3 regions of the Pantoea sp. X-Soil-MYKO-1785 genome follow, and region 2 is predicted to be linked to each of the others. Evidence: predicted binding sites of a transcription regulator. Region 2 holds the regulator's gene; each other region holds the start of a gene.
The links. The regulator sigma-54, encoded in region 2, starts transcription at its own class of promoters, with help from an activator protein. The targets are predictions, from matches to a motif close to GTTGGCACANNTTTCGCTNT.
Positions count from the first base shown of each region.

Region 1: the regulator sigma-54 is predicted to act here: its motif matches at 1,812-1,831, upstream of glnK (P-II family nitrogen regulator).
Region 3: the regulator sigma-54 is predicted to act here: its motif matches at 2,722-2,741, upstream of AC6I8D_RS03795 (gamma-glutamyltransferase family protein).

Region 1 is NZ_AP036000.1:993,992-999,602, reverse strand. It holds gene tesB (acyl-CoA thioesterase II) at 1-55, shown strand, start outside; gene amtB (ammonium transporter AmtB) at 103-1,389, opposite strand; gene glnK (P-II family nitrogen regulator) at 1,422-1,760, opposite strand; gene AC6I8D_RS04505 (SmdB family multidrug efflux ABC transporter permease/ATP-binding protein) at 2,018-3,793, opposite strand; gene AC6I8D_RS04500 (SmdA family multidrug ABC transporter permease/ATP-binding protein) at 3,786-5,555, opposite strand; gene AC6I8D_RS04495 (Lrp/AsnC family transcriptional regulator) at 5,580-5,611, opposite strand, start outside.
Region 2 is NZ_AP036000.1:418,095-423,705, forward strand. It holds gene mtgA (monofunctional biosynthetic peptidoglycan transglycosylase) at 175-894, shown strand; gene npr (PTS phosphocarrier protein NPr) at 897-1,169, opposite strand; gene rapZ (RNase adapter RapZ) at 1,166-2,020, opposite strand; gene ptsN (PTS IIA-like nitrogen regulatory protein PtsN) at 2,068-2,547, opposite strand; gene hpf (ribosome hibernation promoting factor) at 2,700-2,987, opposite strand; gene rpoN (RNA polymerase factor sigma-54) at 3,009-4,442, opposite strand; gene lptB (LPS export ABC transporter ATP-binding protein) at 4,491-5,216, opposite strand; gene lptA (lipopolysaccharide ABC transporter substrate-binding protein LptA) at 5,222-5,611, opposite strand, start outside.
Region 3 is NZ_AP036000.1:848,695-854,305, reverse strand. It holds gene AC6I8D_RS03815 (amino acid ABC transporter permease) at 1-144, opposite strand, end outside; gene AC6I8D_RS03810 (amino acid ABC transporter permease) at 144-809, opposite strand; gene AC6I8D_RS03805 (transporter substrate-binding domain-containing protein) at 820-1,605, opposite strand; gene hpxU (MurR/RpiR family transcriptional regulator HpxU) at 1,798-2,637, opposite strand; gene AC6I8D_RS03795 (gamma-glutamyltransferase family protein) at 2,781-4,367, shown strand; gene hpxX (oxalurate catabolism protein HpxX) at 4,380-4,562, shown strand; gene AC6I8D_RS03785 (AtzE family amidohydrolase) at 4,559-5,611, shown strand, end outside.

The DNA.
Region 1 (5,611 bases), 580 kb from region 2:
CGTGCTGGTGGCGTCGACGGTGCAGGAAGGGGTAATGCGGCAGCGCAGCGAATAAAAAAAGGGGCGATCGCTCGCCCCCGATTTCACACTGTCGATGCAAACTTACTGGTTATAGGCGTTCTCGCCGTGGCTGTTAACGTCCAGTCCTTCACGCTCATGCTCTTCCGGCACGCGCAGTCCGACAATCATGTCCGCCAGTTTGAAGCCGATGAAGGCGACTACGCCAGACCAGACGATGGTCAGGCCGACGCTGAACAGCTGCACCCACACCTGATGGCCCATGGTTACGCCCTCTGCGTAGCCGACACCGCCCAGTGAAGAAGAGGCGAAGACGCCGGTCAGGATACAGCCCACGATGCCGCAGACGCCGTGCACGCCAAACACATCGCAGGGATCGTCCACCCGCAGCCATTTCTTCAGAGTGGTGACGCCCCACAGTCCGGCCAGTCCACCCACCAGACCAATAATCAACGCCCCGCCGACGCCGACGTAACCACAGGCTGGAGTGATAGCCACCAGGCCGGCAATAAAGCCAGAACAGGCGCCCAGCAGTGAAGGTTTACCGCGTACCGCCCACTCACCAAAGGTCCATGACAGCACCGCGCCTGCAGTGGCGACAACGGTATTCAGGAACGCCAGCGCCGCAATTTCGTTAGCCGCCGAGGCAGAACCGGCGTTGAAACCGAACCAGCCGACATAGAGGATGGCGGTACCGGTGAAGACCATAGGCAGATTATGCGGTTTGAACGCCTCTTTGCCGAAGCCAGCACGTTTGCCAACCAGATAAGCACCAACCAGTCCGGCAACGGCGGCATTGATGTGCACCACGGTGCCGCCAGCGAAGTCCAGCGCGCCATCCTGGGCCAGGAAGCCGCCCGCCCACACCATGTGTGCGATAGGCAGATAGGCCAGAGTCAGCCAAACGCCGACAAAAATCAGCACGGCAGAGAAGCGGATACGTTCAGCGATGGCACCGACAATCAGGCCGACGGTGATACAGGCAAACGACGCCTGGAAGGCAACGTGGATATACTGGTAGAAGCTGCCCATTACTGCAGTCAGCTGGATGTTTTTCAGCATCGCCCAGCCGAAGCCACCAAAGAAGGCGTTACCTTCGCTGAAGGCCAGTGAATAGCCGTAAACCATCCACAATACGCAGACCAGTGAGAAGGTGACCGCCACCTGCGTCAGCATCGAGAGAACGTTCTTGCCGCGAATCAATCCGCCGTAAAACAGCGCAATACCTGGAATTGACATAAACAGCACCAGCGCGGTGCAAATCATCATAAATGCGTTATCAGCCTTGTCCGCAACGGCAGGTGCAGCCATCGCGAGCGATGGTAACAGTGCCAGGCTGGTGAGGCCCAACTTAGCGAAAACTTTATTCATTTTTTCCATCCCATCACAGTACTGAGTCTTAATTACAGAGCGGCTTCGTCGGTCTCGCCGGTACGAATACGAATGACGCGCTGCAGTTCAGCCACGAAAATTTTACCGTCGCCAATTTTGCCGGTGTAAGCCGCTTTACTGATGACATCCACCACTTCGTCTAACTGATCGTCAGCGATGGCGATGTCAATTTTGACTTTAGGCAGGAAGTTCACGCTGTATTCTGCGCCACGGTACAGCTCCGCATGGCCTTTCTGACGACCAAAACCTTTTACTTCGGAGACGGTCAGCCCCTGAATGCCGATAGAAGATAACGCTTCACGCACATCCTCCAGCTTGAATGGCTTAATTACGACGGTAACCAGCTTCATTGGATCCCCTCCAGCGATTAAATGAGTGAGTCTCACGGACACGCAGGGATCTAAGCAAAGCCTGTGCCATAAATAAAAAAACCGTGGAATCAATCAACGAGGCGAGACGAGGCAAGGCGTGTTTTGTCGGGGATCAGTCAGCAGCGCAGAGAATGGCGCACCGCCAGAAAAGCGAATGCACTCCTTTGGTGCACCAGGCATCAAAGGCGTGCATTTATACAGATTATTCTGATAAAACCGCGCAAAAAAGGTGCAACTCAGCCTGCGGTTGTTAAGGGGATGCCCGTCGCCAGATCATCGCCTACCTGCTGCAGCTGATACATCTGCCAGTAACGGCCCTGCAGCGCCAGTAATTGCGCGTGATTCCCCTGCTCGACCACCCTGCCACGATGCAGCACCAGGATGTTATCGGCTTCGGTAATGGTTGAGAGTCGGTGCGCAATCACCACCAGCGTACTGTGCTGGCGAAGGGTTCGCAGCGTTTGCTGAATCGCCTGCTCGGTGCCCGAGTCGATATTGGCTGTCGCCTCGTCGAGGATCATCACCTGCGGCAGATCGACCAGAACCCGCGCCAGCGCCAGCAGCTGCTTTTGACCCACTGACAGATTGTTGCCCTGCTCGCCGAGCCGGGTGTGAATGCCGTCAGGCAATGCGCGCGCCAGAGGGGCCAGCTGCACCTGCTCCAGCACCGTCCAGACCGCCTGTTCGCTGATGTCGCGGCCGAGCCGGACGTTAGCCAGTAGCGTATCCGCCAGCACCACCGGATCCTGCTGCACCATGGCGATCCCCCGCCGCAGCACCGCATGGCTGAGTTCACCAATCGGACGGTCATCAATGCGAATCTCACCGCGGGTAATCGGGTAGTAACCCATTAACAGATTCGCCAGGGTGCTTTTACCGCTGCCGGTATGCCCGACCAGCGCCACAAAACTGCGTGACGGCACCTCAAGATTGATCTCGCTGAGCACGTCACGATCTTCGCGATAGGCAAAACTGAGGTTTTTCAGGGTCAGACGACCGGAGGCCAGCGGCCGTGCGTCGGGTCCATACTGCTGTTGCGCCGCATCCATCAGCTCGAAGATCCGCTCGCCCGAGACCACCGCCTGCTGCAACATCGATTGCTGGGTGGTGAGCTCAATCAGCGGCTCATTCAGCCGTCCCAGATAGGTAATAAAGGCGTACAGTACCCCGACTTCAAACACGCCGGGCACCGAGAAACTGAACAGCATCAGCAATCCGCACAGCACCATGGCTGAAAACAGGCTTAACAACGGCCGCAGCAGAAAACCGTCAAGCCGCAGCGTTTCCATCCGCGCCAGATAGTGCGAACGACTCGCCTCCCCCATCCGCTCGCCAAAACGCGCCTGCTGACGAAACTGCTGGATCACGCTCATGCCGCTGATTACTTCGTTGAAGCCGTTATTGATGTCGGCCAGATAGCTGCGAACCCGGCGGGCAATGGGCGTGCTGTAACGCTGGTAAATCAGCATCACCACCAGCACCAGCGGGAAGATCATCATCGCCACCAGCGCCATACGCCAGTCGAGGCTGAACATCGCCACCATCATGGCACCTACCAGCGCCGCGCTGCGCAGTACCGTCGCCACCACCGTAACGTAGAGATCGCGGATCACTTCGGTGTCATTGGTGACGCGCGAAATAATCTGTCCGACCGGCTGGGTGTCGAAGGCGCTGAGCGGCTGGCACAGCGCGGCATTCATCACGTCGCTGCGCAAGCGCTGCACTACGCCAATGGCGGCGCGGTTAAACAGCAGTGCCTGCCAGTAGTGCAGCGCGGCCGCCAGCAGCTGCAGCAGGATAAAACTCACCACCAGCCCGGCAACCAGCCCCCACGGCATCTGATGTTTCGCCACCAGATTATCGATGAAGTAACTGACCAGCACCGGCCCGGTCACTTCGGCGGCGGCGGCAATCCATAACATGCCCACCGCCAGCGACAGGGATTTCCGCCACGGCTTGCCGTAACTTAACAGGCGCTTCAGGGTGGGCCACAAGCGGGCAGACTTAGCCATGCGGCACTCCTTTCTCATTCTCATCGTCATCCAGCGCGGCTTCCAGCTGCTGATAACGGTACATGTCGCGATACCAGCCCGGGCGATCCGCCAGCGTATCATGATCGCCACGCTGCGCGATGGTGCCATGCTGCAGCACCAGAATTTCACTGGCTTCCGTCAGCGCCGATAAACGGTGGGCGCTGATGATCAGGGTCCGGCCCCGTCCCCACTGGCGCAAATTGTGCAGTATTTCATGCTCGGTACGGCCATCTACCGCCGACAGCGCATCATCAAGCACCAGGATTTCCGCGTTCAGCAGCAGCGCGCGCGCAATCGAGATACGCTGCTTCTGCCCGCCCGACAGCATCACGCCACGCTCCCCGACCTCGGTTTCATAGCCCTGCGGCAGCCGCAGAATATCTTCGTGAACGCAGGCCAGCGTGGCGGCCTGCTCAATTTCCTGCTGGGTCGCCCCCGGTTTTCCCAGCGCGATGTTACTGGCGACGCTGTCGGAAAACAGAAACGGGGTCTGACTGACCACCGCCAGCCGGCTGCGCCAGCTGTCCAGCCGCAGCTGTGGCAGCGGAATCTGGTGATAGCGGATATCGCCCTGCTGGATATCAAAATGGCGCTGGATCAGGCTGAGCAGCGTACTTTTGCCGCTGCCGGTCGGGCCGCACAGCCCCAGCATTTCGCCAGGTTTCAGTTCGAAACTGACCTGACTCAGCACCGGACCGGCACTGGCCGGATAGTGAAATTCACGGATCGCTACCTGCAGGTTGCCCGGTTCCGGCGGCAGGGTTTTATCGCCATCTTCGACCGCTGGTGCTTCCGCCAGCAGCGCGCGGATACGGCTCCAGGCGGCGCTGCCGCGCTCGACGATGTTAAACATCCACGCCAGCGCCAGCATCGGCCAGATCATCAGGCCAAGATACATCACAAAACTGGTGAGCTGACCCAGCGTCATCTGATCGTGCCAGACCAGCCAGCTGCCGCCGCCGATTGCCAGCAGATTTGAAAAACCGATGGCGATATAGATAGTGGGATCGAAACGGGCATCCACCCGCGCCACCCGCAGGTTCTTTTCACCGGTATCGCGGGCGATGTCAGAGAACTGCTGCGACTGATGCTGTTCCAGCCCAAAGGATTTGATCATCCGGATGCTGGTCAGGCTCTCCTGCGTCTGATCGTTGAGGCTGGAGAAAGCGGCCTGCGCCACCTTAAAGCGATGGTGCAGCTGATTGCCGTAGCGATGAATGACGATCGCCATGATCGGCATCGGTACCAGTGAAAGCAGCGTCAGCTGCCAGCTGATTTGGGTGCTCATCACCAGCAGCACAACGCAGCCCATCACCAGTGAGTCGACCAGCGTCAGCACCCCTTCACCGGCGGCAAACACCACCCGATCGACATCATTAGTGGCGCGCGCAATCAGGTCACCGGTACGGTGGCGCAGGTAAAATGCGGGTTGCTGACGGCTCAGCTGGCGATAGAAATCTTCACGCAACTCGACCGCCAGCTGGTAAGAGGCACCAAACAGCAACACGCGCCAGACGTAGCGCAGCAGATAAACCACCACCGCGGTCGCCAGCATTACGCCGATCCACAGCATGATGCGGCTCATGCTCATGCTGTTTTGCGTCACGCCATCGACAATGACCCCGACCACATGCGGCGGCAACAGTTGCAGAATGGCAATAATGATCAGAAGGGTGACCGCGCCCAGATAGCGCCGCCACTCACGCAGAAAATACCAACTTAATTGACTGAATAATCGCACAACGCTGTTCTCACTCTCATGCCTTTATGGGGCGACAGGTAAGGCCGTGGTGTATT
Region 2 (5,611 bases):
TCTGACGGAAGTGCTTGAACTATTTCGATCTGTTGCCGCTTTTTAATGCAAAATGGATGCCTGTTGTCTGGAAACTGCATCGTCGTTTTCACCGATAAAGGCGATCCAGGATTTTTTTGCGTATTGATTACGCGGGTAATTGATTAACGCCTGAAACAAGTATGGGAAGATTGCATGAGTAAGCATAAAGGAAGCACCGGGCAACGTATTAAACGGATTGCTGTGCGTATCATTCTGGCGTGGCTGGGCATCTGGCTGGCAGGGATTTTACTGTTTTCATTTTTGCCGGTGCCGTTCTCCGCGGTTATGGTTGAGCGTCAGCTGGGTGCCTGGCTACGCGGTGACTTCAGCTATGTTGCCCATTCGGATTGGGTCGGACACGATGAGATTTCGCCGTGGATGGGACTGGCGGTGATTGCCTCAGAAGATCAAAAGTTTCCGACCCATTGGGGATTTGACGTCGCGGCGATCGAGTCAGTACTGGATAACAGCGATAGCCGGATGCGTGGCGCATCCACGCTGTCGCAGCAGACGGCAAAGAACCTGTTTTTGTGGGATGGGCGTAGCTGGGTGCGTAAAGGGCTGGAAGCGGGCCTGACGGTTGGCATTGAGACGGTCTGGACCAAACGACGTATTCTGACCGTCTATCTGAATATCGCCGAATTCGGGCCGGGGGTGTTTGGCGTGGAGGCGGCGTCACAGCGCTATTTCCACAAGCCAGCCAGCCGGTTAACGGCTGCTGAAGCAGCATTGCTGGCGGCGGTGCTGCCTAATCCGATCCGCTTCCGTGCCGCAGCACCGTCGGGCTATGTACGGCAGCGGCAGCAGTGGATCCTGCGTCAGATGCGCCAGCTGGGCGGGGAAGGATTTTTACAGCGTAACCGGCTGGACTAAGATTAATCCTCGTCAAAACCCGCTTCAAACAGCTCAATGACCGCGGCCAGCGCCGGGATCTCTTCCGGTCCGCTGGCTTCTATTTCAATGTGGCCGCCCTGGGCTGAATCGAGCATCAACAGCGCAATCACGCTGCTGGCTTCGGCTTCGGTGCCGGCTTCATTGCGCAGCAGCACTTCGGCGTCAAAGCTCTGTACCAGTTCAAACAGCTTCATTGCCGGTCGGGCATGCATACCCAGTTTATTTTTGATTTCGACAGTTTGCTTAACGGTCATGATTTACGCTTTTCCAACGTACGGTGGCGTGACTGTACATTCTTGCCGCGTGAACGGAAGTAGTCCGCCAGCTGCTCTGCAATGTAGACCGAACGATGTTTCCCGCCGGTACAGCCGATAGCGACAGTGAGATAACTGCGGTTGTTGGTTTCCAGCATCGGCAACCACAGTTCCAGATAACTGCGGGTCTGGTAGATGAAGTTGTGCACTTCAGTATGGCGATCGAGAAAGGCAGCTACCGGGCGATCGAGGCCGGTCATTGGACGCAGCTTAGGATCCCAGTGCGGATTCGGCAGGAAGCGCACATCAAACACATAATCGGCATCAATCGGGATGCCGTGCTTGAAGCCAAACGACTCAAACACCATTGTCAGCTCACGTTCACGCTTGCCCAGCAGCCGGGTACGCAGCATCTCAGCCAGCTCGTGAACCGACATTTCTGAGGTATCAATGATCAGATCGGCGCGCGAACGCAGCGGCTCCAGCAAATCACTCTCTTCATCAATGGCACTTTCCAGCGACAAGTTTTTACTGGAGAGCGGATGCAGACGGCGGGTATCGCTGTAGCGGCGAATCAGGGTATTTCGATCGGCATCAAGAAACAGCAGCTGGGGCGAAAATGAGTCGGGCAGGTTATTCAACGCGGTTTCAAAAATCTCAGGGGATTCAGGCATGTTGCGTACGTCAATGCTCACCGCTGCCGAGATGTTACGTTCCGCCAGCGAGTTCGCCAGCTCCGGCAACAGCACCACCGGCAGGTTATCAACGCAGTAAAAACCCATATCTTCCAGTGCGCGTAGCGCCACTGACTTTCCCGAGCCTGACCGACCGCTTACGATCATCAGCACCATGACCTTCTCTCCCGTTTTAAAACCGGCACGTGGCCGGTAAAGACGCTTTACTGCTCTGACTGGCCTTCTGTGATAATGGCATAGAGCTCTTCATCACTTTGCGCGGCGCGCAGACGACGACAGACGGTTTTATCCGCCAGACGCTTCGCCACCAGTGAAAGGGTGTGCAGGTGAGTTTTGCACTGGTCAGCCGGTACCAGCAGAGCAAACAACAGATCGACCGGCTGATTATCAACGGCATCAAACGCAATCGGCTGTTCAAGGCTGATAAACACCCCGACCGCACGTAGCGTATCCTCTTCCAGTTTACCGTGCGGAATGGCAATGCCATTGCCAATGCCGGTACTGCCCATGCGTTCACGGGTGAGAATCGCTTCAAAAAGCGTCTGGTGCGGCAGGTTGAGCTGCTTAGCGGCCAGTTCGCTGATAATTTCCAGCGCGCGTTTTTTGCTCTGGCAGTGTACGCCGCTGCGGGTGCAGTCGGACGAAAGCACTGTGCTCAATTCCAGTGTTAGATCGTTGTTCATTATCGTTTCACTTGCGAGTTAACCTGGCCATTTACCCGCAGCGTATCATGATGCTGGCGGTAAATGGCGCTTGCTTAGATGACAAAACGGGGCGGATTATCCGCCCCATCCTGTCGGCTCTGCGCGGCAGGCGCGCGTAGCTAGCGTGAAGGTTAGTGTTTTTTCAGTTTATCTTTGTGTTTGGTCAGCTGACGGGTGAGCTTGTCGATCAACCCGTCAATCGCCGCATACATATCTTCCGCTTCGGACGTGGCGTGCAGCTCGCCACCGTTTATGTGCAGCGTTGCGTCAGCCACCTGAGTAACCTTCTCCACCTTCAGCACAATATAAACCTGATTGATATGTTCGAAATAGTGTTCCAGTTTGGCAAATTTACCGCTGACGAAATCGCGCAGTGGTGCGGTGATTTCAACATTTTGCCCGGTAAGGTTCAGCTGCATAGGTCTTCCTTCTCATTTCTGTCAAACCAGCTGTTTGCGCTGGTTCGATGGCGGGATGGATAAAGACTCGCGGTATTTGGCGACGGTACGACGTGCCACCATGATCCCTTGATCAGATAACATGGAGGTAAGTTTACTGTCGCTCAAGGGTTTGGCTGGATTTTCCGCCGAGATTAATTTTTTCACCAGCGCGCGGATGGCCGTCGATGAGGCTTCGCCGCCACCTTCGGTATTCACGTGACTGGAGAAAAAGTACTTCAGTTCAAAAATACCACGCGGACTGTGCAGATACTTTTGCGTGGTCACGCGGGAAATGGTCGATTCGTGCATCTCAACCGCCTGGGCGATATCGGCCAGCACCATCGGCCGCATAAACTCCTCGCCCTGTTCAAAGAAAGCCTGCTGCTGCTCGACAATACAGCGTGTCACTTTCAGCAGCGTATCGTTGCGGCTTTCCAGACTTTTAATCAACCAGCGCGCTTCCTGCAGATTGCTGCGAATGAACTGGCTGTCGCTGTCGTTACGCGTCGCCCCGCTCATGGCGGCATACTGCTGATTGATCTTGAGGCGCGGAACGCTGTCAGCGTTTAGCTCAACCGTCCAGCGGCTGCCGACTTTACGCACCAGTACGTCGGGAATCACATATTCCGGTTCGCCGGTATTAATTGACTGACCCGGGCGCGGGTCCAGCGACTGAATTAAGGTCATCGCCTCTTTCAGCACCTCTTCTTTGAGGCGCGTCACCCGCATCAGGCTGCGAAAATCGTGGTTGGCCAGCAGGTCCAGATGTTCGCTGACGATCAGCCGGGCTTCCGTTAGCATTGGCGTTTCGGGCGCATATTGCGACAGCTGCACCAGCAGACAGTCACGCAGATCGCGTGCACCGACGCCAATCGGATCAAAGCGCTGAATACGTTTCAGCACCGCTTCCACTTCATCGGCCTCAAGCTCATCGTTGCCAATGCTGTCGAGGATCTCGTCAAGCGAAACGGTGAGGTATCCGGTTTCGTCGATCGCATCAACAATCGAGGTGGCAATGGCGCGGTCAGTATCGCTAAACGGCGTCAGCTCAACCTGCCACATCAGGTAATCCTGCAGCGACTGGGTTGTTTCGCCCTGATAAACCGGTAACTCATCATCCTGATAATCGGTCCCGGTACCGGATGGTGTGCCAGCGGTGTAGATTTCATCCCAGGTGGCGTCCAGCGGCAGCTCGTCAGGCATCTCTTTCTGCTCAAGCGCTTCACGGGTATCCAGCGCTTCGCCTTCGGGAGCCTCACGAGAGTCGATTTCATCATGCAGATCGGTTTGTTCAAGCAGCGGATTACTTTCCAGTGCCAGCTGTAACTCTTGCTGGAGTTCAAGCGTAGAGAGTTGCAGCAGACGAATCGCCTGCTGCAACTGCGGTGTCATCGCCAGCTGTTGGCTGAGCCTGAGTTGCAAACCTTGCTTCATAGACAGGATGGTAGTTCCCAGGTAAACATCAGTATTTACGACACCTTATCAGAGTCTGAACTCTTCACCCAAATAAACCCGCTTAACCTGCTCATCTGCCAGAATTTCATTCGGCGTACCGTGCGCGATCAGGTGGCCCTGACTGACGATATACGCCCGTTCGCACACCGCTAAGGTTTCGCGCACGTTATGGTCGGTGATCAGCACGCCAAGGCCGCTGTCACGCAAATGTTCGATGATTTTCTTGATGTCGATGACCGAGATGGGGTCAACGCCCGCAAACGGTTCATCCAGCAGGATAAATTTGGGGTTAGCCGCCAGCGCGCGGGCGATTTCGACCCGGCGACGTTCACCGCCGGAGAGCGCCTGACCCATGCTGTCGCGCAGGTGCTCAATGTGAAACTCTTCCATCAGCTCGTTGGCGCGATCCTGACGCTGCTCTTCGGTGAGGTCGTCACGGATTTGCAGAACTGCCATCAGGTTATCGTAGACGCTGAGGCGACGGAAAATTGAGGCCTCCTGCGGCAGATAGCCGATACCGCGACGCGCACGGGCGTGCAGCGGCAGGATACTGATATCTTCATCATCAATAATAATGCGGCCAGCGTCGCGCGGCACAATGCCAACCACCATGTAAAAGGTGGTGGTTTTACCGGCACCGTTGGGGCCCAGCAGGCCGACAATCTCGCCGGACTTTACCTGCAGACTGACATCTTCTACCACGCGACGGCCTTTATATGCCTTCGCCAGGTTTTCTGCGATTAATGTGGCCATAGCTATCAGTTACTCTTCTTTCCGCTGTTGGACGAACCTTTATCCTGCAGTTGCGACGGCACCAGCACGGTGGTGACGCGCTTATTCTGGCCCTGGCTGTACGCCTGCATTTTCTGCTCTTTCACCAGATAGGTAATGCGATCGCCCTTGATGTTGCTGTCCTGCTGCTCAATGAAGGCGTTGCCGGTCAGCTCAACAAAGTCGTTAGCCAGTTCATAGTGCAGTTTTGCCGCATGGCCCTGCACCGGCTTGCCGCTGTCCTGCATCTGGTAAAAGGTGGCAGGATTGCCGTACGCATCGACGATGGTTTTCTTGCTGTCGCCGCCCGGACGGGTTACCACCACTTTATCGGCGGTGATTTTGATCGAACCCTGAGTGACGATAACGTTGCCGGT
Region 3 (5,611 bases), 430 kb from region 2:
CCATTTACGCTGCAACAGTCGCATAAACAGCAGCGGCAGCGTCACCAGCGTGCCGCCGGCAAACGCCACCAGAGAGAGCAGCAGGGTCCAGCGCGCCGCCAGCAGCAGGTTGCGCACGATGTCCCAGTCGGTGAAGGTTGTCATCATGCCTGCACTCCAAACCATTTACGGCCAATCGCCAGCAGCAGCTGACGCATCGCAATCGACAACGCCAGGTAGATCAACGTGGTCACCAGATAGACCTCAAAGCTTAAAAAGGTGCGCGACTGAATCAGGTTAGCGGCGAAAGTCAGCTCCTCGTAGGAGACCTGCGACACCACCGACGAGCCGAGCATCACGATAATGCACTGACTCACCAGCGCCGGATAAATACGCTGCAGCGCGGGCGGCAGCACCACCCGCAGAAACGTCTGGCTGCGGGTCAGGCCCAGCACCCGGCCCGCTTCCCACTGCCCTTTTGGCGTCACCTGAATACCGGCGCGGATGATCTCAGTGCTGTAGGCACCAAGGTTGATCAGCATCGCCAGCAGCGCTGCTTCACCGGCGGTGAGTTTCAGCCCCAGGTTAGGCAGGCCAAACACGATAAAGAACAGTTGCACCACGAACGGCGTATTGCGGATCAGCTCGACGTAGACGCCCCACAGACGGCTCATCCAGCCCGGTTTACCGCTGCGCAGCGCGGCGCCGACGATGCCGAGGCTGACGCCGCCGACGGTGGCCAGCAGCGTTAACTGGATGGTGACCCACAGGCCGGAGAGCAGCTCCGGCCAGTAGGGCCACAGGGCGGGAAAGTTAAGTTGCCCGATCATTATCCGTTCCTCAGGCGCCGAGGCTGGCGGGCAGCGGGGCTTTCAGCCACTGTTCTGACAGGCTGTTTAGGGTGCCATCTTTGATGCCCTGCTCAATCAGCGCATTGATCTTCTGTTTCAGTGCCGGCTGGTCTTTCTTCAGGCCAATGAAGCAGGGTGAATCTTTCAGCATAAACTGGGCAACCGGTGCTTTAGCCGGATTCTGACGGGCGATAGCCGCCACCACCAGGTTGCCGGTCGCGACATATTCCACCTGACCGGAGAGGTAGGCTGACAGCGTGGTGTTGTTATCTTCGTAACGTTTCACCTGGGCGTCCTTCGGTGCGACCTCACTCAGCACCATGTCCTCCACTGCGCCACGGGTTACGCCAATCGACTTGCCGCTCAGTGCCGCCGCCGATTTGATCTCTTCGCCTTTCGGCCCAAAGACGCCGAGGAAGAACGGCGCATAGGCGCGGGTAAAATCGATCACTTTTTCACGCTCCGCGTTTTTGCCCATGCTGGAGATCACCAGATCGACTTTGTCGGTTTGCAGATAAGGCACCCGGTTGGCGCTGCTGACCGGCACCAGCTGTAACTTAAGTTTCATCTGCTTCGCCAGGTACTTCGCCATGTCGATGTCGTAACCCTGGGGTTGCAGATCGGTGCCGACTGAACCAAACGGCGGGAAATCCTGCGGCACCGCCACCCGGATCACGCCACGCTGCTGGATATCCTGCAGCTGATCGGCCAGCGCGCTGCCCGCCTGTGCCATCAGTAATGCCGCTGCCGCAACCGCCATCAAAACTTTTTTCATTATGCACCCCGGTGAGATTGTGTGAAACAAAAGATTCTTTAGCATGCATTCTGCAACTAATGTGCCAACCAGCGCAGCGGCAAAAAAAGGGTTAACTGGCAATGAGATTGGGAAAAGAGCGGCCTGATAAGCCGCGAAAGGCTGGCGGAACAGGCTGTACTAAAATGGGGCAAGGCACCAAAACGGTGCCTGTTAACGGTGCTCCAGTTCGTCAAACTGCTGGTAAAGATCGGCGATCTGATGAATACGCTGACGGCCCTGCGCCAGCATTTCATGCAGCAGCGCGTTGGCGATCAGGTTGATCAGGCTCATTGCCGAGGCGTAGCTGTCGAAAGCCGAGACGCTGTCGAGCGGCGCGCAGAGCTGCCAGCGTGCCAGCGCAATCACTGTTTGCGCCTGCGGCTCACACAGCGCCAGCAGCGGGATGCCGGCGGTTTGTAGCTGTTGCATCAGCGGACGAATCATCCGGGTACGGCGGCGGAACGCCATTACCACGACCATGTCGTCCGGCGTGATATCCACCAGCTCTTCGGCCAGCGTCTGGCCTGGCTGCGGCAGAATATGCACCTGTGGCCGCGCCTGCATCAGCTGCTGACGCAGGTGCAGTGCCACCGGATAGGCATTACGCATGCCGATAATAAAAACACGTTTCGCCTGCGCCAGCTGCTGGATTACCTCACCGAAATGCTGCGCATCCAGACTATTAACCCACTGCGTCAGGTTAGCCATCTCCTGCTTGTAGTGCCGTGACAGTAAGGTGTTGCCCTGCACCGCATCGCGGTTATCGGTTAGCGGCATGCCGCTCTGACGCAGGGTGCGCAGCTCATCACGCATCTCTTTGTACTTCTCATAGCCCAGACGTTTGAACAACCGGCTGACGGTGGCTTTCGAAACGCCGCTGAGCCGCGCCAGCTCGGCGCTGTTGTAGCTGATCAGGTCGTCAAAATGGTCAAAAACAAAGTCGGCAATCCGTTGCTCCTGCGGTGAGAGCTGGGAATAGTGGCTTCTGAGTCGTTCATCAAGCTGTTGCATAACAGGTCCTGTAACTTTTGTTTCAGCTGAAGCTAGCATAATTTGCGCCAGGTTAACGCGGTTGCAACCGCGGCCGGAATGAAAACTGGAACAGCTCTTGCTTTGTATACCGTTCTGTCACCCGATAACAGAATGAGAAAAGCATGATTCAAAGCAATATGGCCCCACAGGGGATGGCGGTGACGCCGCACCATCTGGCCAGCGAAAGTGCGCTGGCGGTGCTGCGTGACGGCGGCAACGCCATTGAAGCGATGGTGGCGGCGGCATCAACTATCGCCGTGGTCTATCCACACATGAATGGCCTCGGTGGCGATGGCTTCTGGCTGATTATGCCGCCAGGCGGCGATCCTGTCGCGATTGATGCCAGCGGTGCAGCGGGATCGCTGGCCCACTTCGATTTCTACGGCGATCATCAACAGATCCCGCACCGCGGCCCGAAAGCGGCGTTAACCGTCGCCGGTACGGTCAGCGGCTGGCAGGAGGCGTTGCAGCTGGGCGCGGAACTGGGAACTGCCCCGCTGCCGCTGGCACGTCTGCTGCGCGATGCCATTCGCTATGCGGCCGATGGCATTCCGGTGACCGCTTCACAGGCGGCCGCCACGGCGACCTTCCGCAACGAGTTACAGCATCAGCCCGGCTTTGCCGCCACCTTTATGCCTGATGGCGATGTGCCGCAGCCGGGCAGCCGCTTTACCCAGCCGGCGCTGGCGCAAACGCTGTGTCAGCTGACGGAGCAGGGGCTTGACAGCTTTTATCGCGGCCCGCTGGCGCGCCATCTGGCCAGCGAGATGTCAGCGCTGGGCATGCCGATCACCCTGGAGGATCTGCAACAGCAGCGCGCCCGCCGCTGTACCCCGCTGCATCTGTCACACAGCGAGGGCGATATCTGGAATATGACGCCGCCGACTCAGGGCATGGTGTCGCTGGCGATCCTTGGCATCACCGACGCGCTGGATATGGTTGACGCCAGTGAAGCGCAGACCGTACACCGTATCGTGGAAGCCACCAAAAAAGCCTTCGCGCTGCGCGACAAACACATCACCGATCCGCGCCACGTTACCGAAGATTTACAGGCGCTGCTCGACAGCGATCATCTCGCCACGCTCGCCAGTCAGATCGACGATCGCCAGGCGGCCCCCTGGGGAAACGGGCGGGGTCCGGGCGATACTGTCTGGATGGGCGTGATGGACAGCAGCGGCCTGGCCGTGTCGTTTATCCAGAGTATTTATCACGAATTTGGCAGCGGCGTGGTGCTGCCGGGCACCGGCATTACCTGGCAGAACCGCGGTGCGGCATTCAGTCTCGATCCCGATCACCTGCTGGCGCTGGCCCCCGGCAAGCAGCCGTTTCATACCCTTAATCCCGCAGCCGCGCGCCTGAAAGATGGCCGTACCCTGGTCTATGGATCGATGGGCGGCGATGGCCAGCCGCAAACCCAGGCGGCGATTTTTACCCGTCATGTGATTCAGGGCCTGCCGCTGCAACAGGCGGTCAGCGCACCGCGCTGGCTGCTGGGCCGCACCTGGGGTCAGTCTTCTGACTCGCTCAAACTGGAGAGCCGTCTCGCACCGGAAACGGTGGAGCAGCTGCGGCAGTGGGGACATCAGGTCGAGCTGCTGCCGGCCTTCAGTGAATTTGTCGGCCATGCGGGCGCGATCGTGCGCCACAGCAATGGCATGTTTGAAGGTGCCAGCGATCCGCGCAGCAACGGCAGCGCCGCCGGTTTTTAACAGGAGCCAACCATGAATCAAGCTGACTGGACCCCCTATGTTGCTCACATGGAGCAGATGCTACAACTGGAGCTGGACGAAGCCCGACGCGCAGAGCTGTTAATCCAGCTGACGCGTATCGCGCAGATGGCCGCGCCGCTGATGGCCTTTCCGCTGGACGATCGACTGGAAGTTGCAGGAGTGTATCAGGCATGAAACTGAGCGACGTTTCGATTCAGACGCTGCGTCTGGCGATCCACAATGGCGAGATCAGCGCCAGAGAGGTGGCTGAAACCACCCTGCAGGCGATTGAGCAGCACAATCCGCAGCTCAATGCATGGACGGAAGTCACCGGGCAGCGGATGCTGAAAGAGGCAGAGAGTATCGATACCAAGCGGCAGCGCGGTGAAGATCTGCCGCCGCTGGCGGGCATTCCTTACGCGGTAAAAAATCTGTTTGACGTTGCCGGCTACAGCACGCTGGCCGGAGCCAGCCTGTTCAGCCAGCGGCCCGCCGCGCGTGCGGATGCATTTGCCATCGATCGGCTACGACAGGCGGGCGCAACGCTGTCGGGCATGTTGAATATGGATGCCTACGCCTACGGCTTTACTACCGAAAACAGCCACTACGGCGCGACCCATAATCCGCGCGACCTGAGCCGCGTGGCCGGTGGCTCCTCGGGCGGCTCAGCCGCGGCGGTGGCGGCCGGTCTGGTTCATTTTTCACTTGGCACGGACACCAACGGCTCGATTCGGGTTCCCGCCTCGCTGTGCGGTACGTTTGGCCTGAAGCCGACCTTTGGCCGCCTGTCGCGTAGCGGCAGCCATCCGTTTGTCGCCAGCCTCGACCACATTGGCCCTTTCGCCCGCCGGGTCGACGATCTGGCGCTGGTCTATGACCAGCTACAGGGCGCAGACAGCAGCGATGCGTTTCAGGCCAGCCGTCCCGCGGCTGCGACGCTGCCGACCTTGTCCCGCGGTGTGGAAGGGTTACGCTGCGGCGTGCTGGGCGGTTTTTTTAATGACTGGTGTGACGAAGAGGCACGGGCTGCGGTGGCGGTTGTCGCCGCCGCGCTCGACGCGCAGCAGCAGGTGGTGATGCCGGAAGCCCAGCTGGCGCGCTCTGCTGCCTTTATCATGACGGCGGCGGAAGGCGGTAACCATTATCTGCCTGCGTTACGTCAGGTGCCGGAGCAGTTTGAACCCAACTCCCGCGAGCGTTTACTGGCGGGTGCGATGATGCCCGCCGCCTGGTATCTGCAGGCG